Regions from separate parts of the Arthrobacter phoenicis genome, predicted to be linked through region 3. Evidence: riboswitches for the same ligand, from Rfam matches in the RefSeq annotation. Region 3 holds a riboswitch; each other region holds the start of a gene.
The links. Region 3 has a riboswitch for cyclic di-AMP ahead of ABC337_RS00280 (glycoside hydrolase family 16 protein). Riboswitches for the same ligand answer to the same signal wherever they lie in the genome.

Region 1: linked by a shared signal. The riboswitch ahead of ABC337_RS04135 (NlpC/P60 family protein) and the one ahead of ABC337_RS00280 (glycoside hydrolase family 16 protein) in region 3 are both predicted to bind cyclic di-AMP.
Region 2: linked by a shared signal. The riboswitch ahead of ABC337_RS18200 (NlpC/P60 family protein) and the one ahead of ABC337_RS00280 (glycoside hydrolase family 16 protein) in region 3 are both predicted to bind cyclic di-AMP.

Annotation. Positions count from the first base shown of each region.
Region 1 is NZ_JBDFMK010000001.1:935,596-938,863, forward strand. Features, by position in the region: gene mobA (molybdenum cofactor guanylyltransferase) at 1-436, opposite strand, end outside; gene ABC337_RS04130 (HNH endonuclease) at 473-973, opposite strand; gene ABC337_RS04135 (NlpC/P60 family protein) at 1,229-2,002, opposite strand; cyclic di-AMP (ydaO/yuaA leader) riboswitch at 2,269-2,427, opposite strand; gene ABC337_RS04140 (peptidoglycan DD-metalloendopeptidase family protein) at 2,575-3,268, opposite strand, start outside.
Region 2 is NZ_JBDFMK010000003.1:103,010-106,277, forward strand. Features, by position in the region: gene ABC337_RS18195 (VIT1/CCC1 transporter family protein) at 22-1,122, opposite strand; cyclic di-AMP (ydaO/yuaA leader) riboswitch at 1,705-1,895, shown strand; gene ABC337_RS18200 (NlpC/P60 family protein) at 1,902-2,684, shown strand; gene ABC337_RS18205 (hypothetical protein) at 3,032-3,268, shown strand, end outside.
Region 3 is NZ_JBDFMK010000001.1:58,313-61,580, forward strand. Features, by position in the region: gene ABC337_RS00275 (ABC1 kinase family protein) at 1-1,083, shown strand, start outside; cyclic di-AMP (ydaO/yuaA leader) riboswitch at 1,241-1,391, shown strand; gene ABC337_RS00280 (glycoside hydrolase family 16 protein) at 1,398-2,471, shown strand; gene ABC337_RS00285 (class II glutamine amidotransferase) at 2,524-3,268, shown strand, end outside.

The DNA of each region.
Region 1 (3,268 bases), 880 kb from region 3:
TCGTGTCATAAAGGCCGGCCAGCGGCTGGATCCGGCCGTCCGCCGAAACGGCGACGCTGCCGTCCGAGCCGGGCTGCGCCCTGGCACGGTCGGCGAAGAGTGCGGGGACGGCGTCGGCGACCAGCGGCATGTCGCAGGCCAGGACCAGCGTCAGCGGCGCCTGGCTCCCGCCGGCCGCTCCCCCGCGAGCGAGGGCCTCGAGCCCGGCAGCAAGGGCCGCCGCGGGTCCGGCGAAGGGCGGGTCTTCACGGCACAGGAGGATTCCGTCCGGGAGTCTGCCGGTTTCCGGTCCCACGACGGCGACGCCGCGTGCACCGGCTGCCGCGAGCAACGACCGCTCCAGCAGGGTGTCCCCGCGGAAGCGGAGGGCGGCCTTGGGGGTTCCGCCCAGCCGGGAGGACCTGCCCCCGGCGAGAATGACGGCGTTGAATTCCACCCGCCCAGCCTAGCGGCCTGCGGGCGGCCGGCGGTGCTAGTGCGCGGATTCGGGCAGCAGGAACGGGTCCCACGCGGGGGTGGGCTTCTCCAGCTCCTTGATCTGCCAGATCGTGCCCTTCGGCGGACCGGGGGTGAACCCGAGCTTCCAGCCCATCTCGGCCGGGGTGTGGTCGCCCTTGACGTTGTTGCAGCGCAGGCAGGCGGCCACCAGATTCTCCCAGGAGTCGGCCCCTCCCCGGGACTTCGGCTGGACGTGGTCGATGGTGTGGGCCGGTTTAGCGCAGTAGGCGCACCGGTGGCCGTCCCGGCGGAGCACACCCCGGCGGCTGACCGCAGTCACGGTGTTGTAGCGGGGGCGGATGTAGCGGTTAAGCAGGATGACGCTCGGCCGGCCGAGGATATCCTGCGGCCCCACCACCGGGTCGTCCCCCTCGGCCACGACACTGGCCTTGCCCGTCAGCACGAGCACCAGCGCCCGGCGGAAGGTCACAACCGCCAGCGGTTCATATCCAGCATTCAGAACGAGTGTGCGCATCCGCATCCCTCTTCACGGCCGCACCCGCCAGTGGCACGAGGGCCGGCTGCCCTCTGCATGGTCAGGCTAAGGATCGACACCACAAGAGTAAACACGGGTGGCCCGGATTACCGAATTTCGGGCCGCAGGGCATCCGTGGCGGATCCTGGGCCCGCGTGCCAGCGGTGCTTCCTGCACCGCTGGCACGCGGTTAACAGAGAAGGACCCCAGCCGGTGGCAGGGGTCCTTCTCGAAGCTTCGCGGGAAGCGGGGGTCTTAGCCGCCGACGCGGATGAAGACCGGGCCGGAACCGACGTTGACACTGTAGAGGGCGGTGGTGCCGCCGTTCCAGCCGCCGTGGACGGCCATGCCGTTGCCGACGTAAACGGCGATGTGGGCCATGCCCATGCCGCCGTTCTGGTAGTACGCGAGGTCACCCGGCTGCGCTTCGGCGGCGCTGACGGTGCGGCCCAGGGACAGGTAACCTGCCGGCCAGCCGTGGTAGCGGATGCCGACGGCGGCCAGGGCGTTGGTGGCCAGCATGGTGCAGTCCTGGGACACGCCGATCTGGGCGTAAGCGGCGGCGGCGATCGAGGCGCCCATGCCGCTGGTGGCGGCCGGAGCCTTGGTGGCGACGGACGCGTTGACCGCGGTGCCGGCGGCCGGGGTGGCTGCGGCGGTGTTGGCGGTCGTGGTGTCAGCTTCCTGAACCTTGACGACGGGCTTCGGGGCCTCGACGACGGGGGCGGCCGCGGTGGTCACAGCAGGCTTCTCGTAGGAGATGGCGATGCTGGAGGCCGCCGAGATGGTGGCCGGAGCGGTGGACTGAACCTCGGTGGCGGAAGCAGAGGTGGATTCGCGCTGAACGTTGGTCTCGGCGGCGTTGGCCGCGATACCGCTGGTCAGGACCAGGCCGGAGGCAGCAGCGATAACCGCAGCCTGGCGACCCATGCCACCGGCGTTGTCGCCGACGGCCTTGGCAATGACAGCCAGCGAGTTGGTCTTGGTGACCTCCGCGCGGTGGCGTGCAATGGTTGCACGAGTAGTCATTTAGTTCTCTCTTTCGTGATCCTTTGTGTCCGCGCTCTTGAACAGGCGGGACTAAGGACGCTCCGGCATCTTGGGGGTACGCCGGATCGCCCCGAAACGGGTTTCTTTAGCGAAGGGTGTACTGCGAAGACGCGCCAAAAGCAGGAACTGCATTGCGTGAACCATCCCGGGCGCCGGCAAGGGCAACGCGGTGCATGGTCATCAGCGGGCTCGACTGAGCCTCGCCAGCGCGAAAACGCGCAGCATTGTGGCGTGAAGACACGAAAGTAGCCTCTCCCAATGCCTACGAGGTGAGCTGTCGGATTCGGATGGGAGTCACCCGGCCGCTCCGCTTCCTGGGAAGCTTTGCGACTTAACCCCTAGGTCTTCTTGCGAAGACCAAAATTGGTTCCCCCGCCCCTGCCAGACGATGTCATGCGAACGGACCTTGAGCGGTGGCAGAGTTAGGCAATCCACTCAAGAGCGCCAACTTCGGTGAAGTTGGCGTGCTTCATACGGTACAACAGTTCGGACTCAATGTCACATTCAGATCACGGCGTGTCACGGAAGTGTGAGCATTGCGGTGGGCTCTTTTAGAGCCAGCCCAGCGGATCAACGACGTCCCCGTTGACCATCACCTCGAAGTGGAGGTGGCAGCCGGTGGAGGCACCGGTTGTTCCGCTCATCGCAATCACATCGCCACGGGAGACCTTTTGGCCGACGTGGACGCTGGATGACGACAAGTGGTTATACGTGGTCTCCAGGCCATTGCCATGGTCGACCACAATCCGGTTGCCGCCCCCGTAGGGGTGCCAGCCGGAGAAAGTTACGGTGCCGCTCGCGGCGGCATGGACGGCTGTGCCGCACTGCGCGGCGTAATCCTGGCCGCGGTGGAATTCGCCGACCGCGCCGGTGATGGGGCTGACCCGGTAGCCGAAGGGCGACGCCGTGATCATGGTGTCCAGCGGGGCGCCGAGCGTCCCCGCGGATGCGGCGCGGGTGATGGAGCCAACGGACTGCGCGCTGAGCAGCTGCTTGAGCTTCCCGTCCGGGTCACCCTTGGTGGTGACGGCGGTGCGGTTGAAGTCGATCTGGGCGGCGGCGGCCTTGACCTCGGGCTGGGCCGCGGCGGAGACGGACCCCGCGGTGGGGGCGTCGACGGCCAGCGCGGGGCCGGTCACCGGGACGGCCACGGTGAGTGCGATGCCGGCGGCGGCCAGGGTCATTCCGGCCTTCTGGCCCATTCCGGTAACGGCGGCGAAGTCCGCGACCTGGCGGATCGGACTG
Region 2 (3,268 bases), on a different contig from region 3:
TGCCCGGCTCTGCTGTGCCGCCTATGCCGTGCTGGTTCCGAACAGCATCCCGAGCAGGTACGTGACGGCCGCGGCGCCGTAACCGATGGCGAGCTGGCGTAGCGCCATTTTCAACGGAGCCCCGCCGGAGAGCAAGGCAACAATTGCGCCGGTGGTCAGCAGGGCCAGGCCGACGATAATGCCGGCGACGATGAGCGCGGTGATGCCTTCGAGTCCGAACAGGTAGGGGAGGACGGGCAGGATGGCGCCGGAGGCGAAGAACAGGAAGCTGGATGTGGCCGCGCCGAGGCCTGTGCCGACTGCTTCGTGTTTGTCGTGGTCAGGGGAAGCCACGATCGGTTTCTCGTGTGGGTTCTGCAGCGTCTCGGAGGCCTTGGCGTTCGCTTCGTCTTCTGCCATGCCCCGGGCGCGGTAGAGCAGGGACAGTTCGTTGGCGTCGGCGTTCAGGTGCGGTAGCCGCGCGTGTGCGTCCTCATTGGGCGTGGAGGCTTCGAGGAGTTCGCGCTGGGAGCGGACGGAGACGTATTCTCCGGCTCCCATGGACAGGGCGCCGGCGAGTAGGCCGGCGACGCCGCTGAGGAGGACCACCGCGTTGGATGCGCCGCTGGCGCTGATGCCCATCACGAGGGAGAGGTTGCTGACGAGCCCGTCGTTTGCGCCGAAGACGGCAGCGCGGAAACTTCCGGAGAGCCTGTTCCTGCCCCTTGTGGCGAGTGCACGGACGATTTCCTCGTGGATCTGTTCGTCGGCGGCCATGGTGTCGGTGGCGTGGGCATCGCGTGCGTACGGTGAGCGCGCTTCGGCACGCTGGGCCAGGGCGAGGACGAACACGGATCCGAAGTGGCGGGCAAGGAAGCCGACGAACCGGGTACGGAGGCTTCCGCGGCGGGCCTTGCCGACTTTATCGCCGAGCAGGTCCAGCCAGTGCTGTTCGTGCCGGGTTTCGGCTTCGGCCAGGGCCAGGAGGATCTCCCGTTCTTCCCCACTTCGGCGTCCGGCAAGGTCCCGGTACACGCCCGCTTCGGCCCGTTCGTCGGCCAGGTACTGGCGCCAGCGACGAAGATCCGCAGGACTGGCGCTCTGGAAAGTCGGTGTGGTGTGTGTCGTGGGCAGGTTCGTCATGGTCATCCTCGAGGCAATACCCTTGACCGGACCCATAATTTCGGGGGAGCTCCGGTCAGAGTGGTGTCTGACCGAAGGTCTCGCTCGCCCGGCACCTGCTAGCCGGGTGGCGCACCGGGCAACCTGTAGGAGGATGCCAGTATGTCGATGCGCCGCTGCGTCCGCGATACGCGGACGGTGGGAACTACTCCCCTTCGATAAGACAAGTCTTCCATATATCCGCCGCAGATTCATGCGTTTACATGTTTTTCGGATTGCCGAAATTTCGTCACCTGGAAGGCCTCCAGGCGTCATTTCGGTGTGCCGTGGGATTCTTTAGGGCCAGACGATTGCGGAAAGTGACTGCTAGCGTCACCAGTAACCGTCGTGAGCCGACCAAATATTGTCCGTGTAACGGATGGTCGTGGCGCACTTTTGGGACGACAGAAGGATGGTCCGGTTAGGTGGCCTTCCGCGGGTACAAGCAGTGGAGGTGCACGTAGGGGCTGTGACATTTATCCCGTCGCGTTATCAGAATGTGACAATCTTCTCTTACTTGCGGTACGGTCGGTTCCGTGCCGACTCTCTCCAAGGGCGGCACTCCCGGGTTGATTGCCTAACTCTGCCGCTGCCGGGGATCCGTTCGCAGAATTCGTCCGGCAGAGACGGGGAAACCACGTTTGGCCTGGTTCAGGCCTTGGGGTGAAGCCGCGCTACTGCATCTGCAGGAGTTGCGGCCGGGTGACTCCCATCCGAATCCGACAGCTAACCCCGCAGGCATTGGGAGAGGCTACTTTGTCATGTCCACACGCGTTCATGGCCGCCGGCGCGCGGTTACCGTCCACACCAGTCCGCTCGCGAAGATTTCCAAGTCTGCCGCAGACAACTTTGGCGGAGCGGGACGGCAGGCCGCCGTCCTCGCCGTTGCTTCAGGCCTAGTTTTATCCAGCGGTATCGCTGCCCAGGCCGCCGAGGCTCCGGCCCAGCAGGACGCGGCACTGCCCTCAACGCAGGAAGTGACCGCCCTGGCGTCCGCTCCGCTCAGCGCCGACGCCAGCGTTCGGATATCCTTCGAACGCCCGGCCGTCACCACTACCCCCGCACCGGTCATCGAAGCGCCGGCGACTGCCGAAATCCCTCAGCCCACACCGGCGGTCAAGACACCGGCCGCCACGACACCGGTGGTTAGTGCACCGGTGGCAGCGCCCAAGGTCACCGTTCAGGCGGCACCGGCGCCGGCCGCTGCCCCTCAGGCAGCGGGCGGAGTCAACGCCACCATGCTTTCGGCCGCCTACGCGCAGCTGGGCCTTATCCAGGACTGCACCCGCCTCGTCGAAAAGGCCTTGGGCGCAGCAGGCATCCCTGTAGGCGACATTGGCCCTATGGCGTTCATGAATTACGGCAAGACGGTTGGCACCCCGGCCCCGGGTGACATGGTTGTTCAGTCCGGACACGTTGGAATCTACGCAGGCAACGGCCAGGTCATCAGCTCGGGCATGAACGGCAAGAACCAGACGGTGGTTCATCCGCTGTCGTGGTTGACCGCAACGGGGCCCGTCACGTTCGTACGCGCCGGCGCCTAGAGACACCAGCGCCAACGGGCCGGTGAGTCGCTGCCTTGGGGGTAGCGCGTCACCGGCCATTGGCATACCGCCCTCCGGTTGGTAAAGGCCCGCCGCCGGTGCGGGGACGGTGCCAAAGTTCCGGACGGCCCGGATGCCGTTGCCGAAAGCCGCACTGCAGATTTGGATGGCGATTGTTGTTGGTATGTAATGTTGATCCCAATGTCTGAAGCACTAGGTGGCGCTCTCCGGGGCGCGGAGTTGTTTCCCGGAGCCAAGGCCGCCGAAGCTGCAGGAACCGCTTTGGATCCGCAGTCCGGCTCGGCTCCGGGTCCGGTCCGGTTTGCCCGAGCAGGGTCGGTGGGGCCGTGAAGTCATTCTTTTCTTTTCTACGGAGGAACCGGACCAAGGCCTGGGTGGTGGCCGTAACGCTGCTGTTGGTCTTCTACCTGGTGGTGACATTCCAGCGTTCCGCTCTCCTGCTGATGGATACCAGTCCTCTGGCCAACGTCCTTGGCGCGGCGTACTTGGTACTCCCGGCCATCGGTGCCTGGGCACTGTTCCGTGAACTTCTGTTCGGTGCCCGCACAGAACAGATGGCGCGG
Region 3 (3,268 bases):
GAGTTCGCCCAGACCAGCCTCGAGGAGGTCGACTACCTGCAGGAGGCGGCCAACTCCGAGCGGTTCGACGCCGACTTCGCCGGCGACGAGCGGGTGGCCGTCCCCCGCGTCGCCTGGGAACGGACCACCCGCCGGGTCCTGACCCTGGAAGACGTCACCGCCATCAAGATCACGGACACGGACGGCCTCCGGGCCGCGGGGATCGACCCCGTGGAGGTGGCTCCGGTCTTCGCATCGGTGATGTTCGACCAGCTCTTCACCACCGGGTTCTTCCATGCCGACCCGCACCCGGGGAACATCTTCGTCACCCCGACCCCCGGCGCCGGAGGGTTGCCCTGGCGGCTGACGTTCATCGATTTCGGCATGATGGGCGAGGTGCCCCCGGGCACCCGGAGCGGGCTGCGGAAGCTGCTCATCGCGGCGGCCGCGCGCGACGGCGGAGGCCTGGTCTCGGCGATCGGCGAGATCGGGGTGCTGCTGCCCACGGCGGATACCGCCGAACTGGAGCGGGCCATGTCCCGGCTGTTCACCCGCTTCGGCGGCATGGGCTTCGCCGAACTGCGCGAGGTGGACCCGCGGGAGTTCCTGGCCTTCGCCAACGAGTTCGGCGAACTGGTCCGCTCGCTGCCGTTTCAGGTCCCGGAGAATTTCCTGCTGATTATCCGGGCGATGTCGCTCACCTCCGGGGTGTGCAGTTCCCTCGACCCGCGCTTCAACCTCTGGGACTCGGTGGAGCCGTACGCGGCACGGCTGCTGCGCGAGGAGCGCGGAAACCTCCTGCAGGACGCCGGCCGCCAGGTCTTCGACGCCGCGGCGGTGGCCTTCCGCCTGCCGCAGCGCCTCGACCGCCTGGCGGCCCGCGCCGAGGAGGGTTCCCTGACCGTGGGCAACCCCCGGCTGGAGCGCCAGGTGGCCCGGCTGGACCGCACCGTGCGCCGCGCGGTGTCCGCCATTCTCTTCGCCGCCCTGCTGATCGCCGGCGCCATTCTCCGGCACGACGATCCGGCCCTCGCGACGGTACTCCTGGCCGTCTCCGTGCTGCCGCTGCTGCATTCGGCCTGGCCGGGACGCCGCGGCCCCTGAGCCGCGCCGTTGACTCGGTTCCGGCCGCACCTCAAGCCGCCACGCGGAGGCCGGTGACTGCCGTTACTTAATTGTGATTAACCGGCTCAATGCCGTACGGTCGACGGGTGGACCGTCAACGTTGGTCCCAATTCCGTGCGTCGCTGAGCTCTGCCGCGCCCGGGATCCGCTAGATATAAGGCAGAGGCGGGGGACCCAAGTGTCCCGGGTATGGCGTTGGCCTGCCCTCGGGGTGAAGCCGTGATTTCCCACGGCCGGATGACCTCATCCGAACCCGACAGCTAACTCCGCAGGCGTCGAGAGGTATACCTTCCATGTCTGCACCCCAGGATCAGACTTGCGCCCCCGCGCGCCGTCGTGACCAGACCGCCCCCTCCCCGCTCCGGCGCACCGCCCTTCGGCTGAAGTCCCCCCGCGCCCTGACCCTCGCCGCGGCGGCGGCCGTCGCCGTCGTGGGCCTCGGCTCACTCGGCCAGGCCACCCTGAACAGCCTGTCCCAGGCGCAGGCGTCGGAGGTCTCCCAGGCCGCCCCCGCCTCCGCCCCGGTCTCTCCGGCAGCAACCCCCGCCGCACCCGCCACCACCGCGGCCGCGGCCCCTTCCGCCCCTTCCCCCCCGGCAACGACGGCGGCCCCCGCACCGGTGCAGGCCGCTCCCCCGGCAGCCGCCCCCGCGCCCGCCGCCGTACAGGCCGCCCCGGCACCGGCCCTGGCCATAGCCTCCACGGGCGGCCCGGCACCCCTGGGCGTCCCCGGCAACTGGACCCTGGCGTTCAACGACGACTTCAACGGCACCGGCCTGGATACCAACAAGTGGGCCGCCTGCTGGTTCGCCCCCGGCTGCGGAACCATGAACAAGGTCAGCACCAGCCCCGCCAACGTCTCCGTCAGCAACGGGAACCTGGTCCTCAACCTGGCCTCGGCCTCCTCCGGTGCGCTGGTCTCCTCCAACCCCCGCGGCGGCGCCGGCACCGGCTACCAGTTCACCACCGGCTACGTCGAGGCCCGGATCAAGTTCCCCGGCAACGCCAACGGCCTCTACAACTGGCCCGCCTTCTGGTCCACCGGCCAGTCCTGGCCCGCCACCGGCGAGAACGACATCGCCGAGGTCCTCAAGGCCAAGATGACGGTCAACTACCACTCCACCAGCGGCGCCCAGAACCAGGGCGGCGTCGGCGGCAACTGGGCCAATGAGTACCACACCTTCGGCCTGCACCGGATGGCCGGCTCCTCGGACGTCTACTTCGACGGCGTCAAGGTCAAGTCCTACCCGACCAACGACGGCAACGCCCCGCAGTACCTGGTCCTGAACGTCGGAGCCTCCTCCACGAACCCGGCCTACGGCCCGGCGTCTCAGGTCCTGGTGGATTACGTCCGCGCCTGGCAGTAACCGGGACGTACACTGGCTCCCATAACGCCGCGTCAACCACGGAGGAGCCAGCATGTGCCGACTGTTCGGGCTCCACGCCGGCGCCCGAACGGTCCGCGCCACCTTTTGGCTGCTGGACGCGCCGGACAGCCTGTCCGTCCAGAGCCGGCGCGAGCCGGACGGGGCGGGCATCGGCACCTTCGATGAGCTCGGAGAGCCGCACGTGGCCAAGCAGCCGCTCGCGGCGTGGGAGGACCACGCCTTCGCCCGGGAGGCCAGGACCCTGCGGAGCACCACGTTCCTCGCGCACGTCCGCTACGCCAGCACGGGGGCCCACACCGTGGCCAACACCCACCCGTTCGAGCAGGACGGGCGGCTGTTCGCGCACAACGGCGCCTTCGGCGGCCTGGACCGGCTGGACGCCCGGCTCGCCGCGCTGGGGGTCGCGGACCTGGTCCGGGGGCAGACGGACAGCGAACGCCTCTTCGCCCTGATCACCGCCGAGACCCGGCGGGCGGACGGCGACGTCGGCGCCGGGATCACCCGGGCGGTGGCCTGGGCCGCGGCGGAGCTGCCGGTGCTCAGCCTGAACCTGATCATCACCACGGCCACGGAGCTGTGGGCGCTGCGGTACCCGGAGACCCACGAACTGCACATGCTGGAGCGTGATCCCGGGCGCATCCACGGCCCCGCCGCGCCGCTGGAGGCCCGCAGCCACCGCATCCACGCACGCAGCGAGGACCTTGCCGCCGGGCCGCAGGTGCTGATCGCCACCGAACCGATGGACCACGATCCCGGCTGGCGGGCGCTGGCCCCCG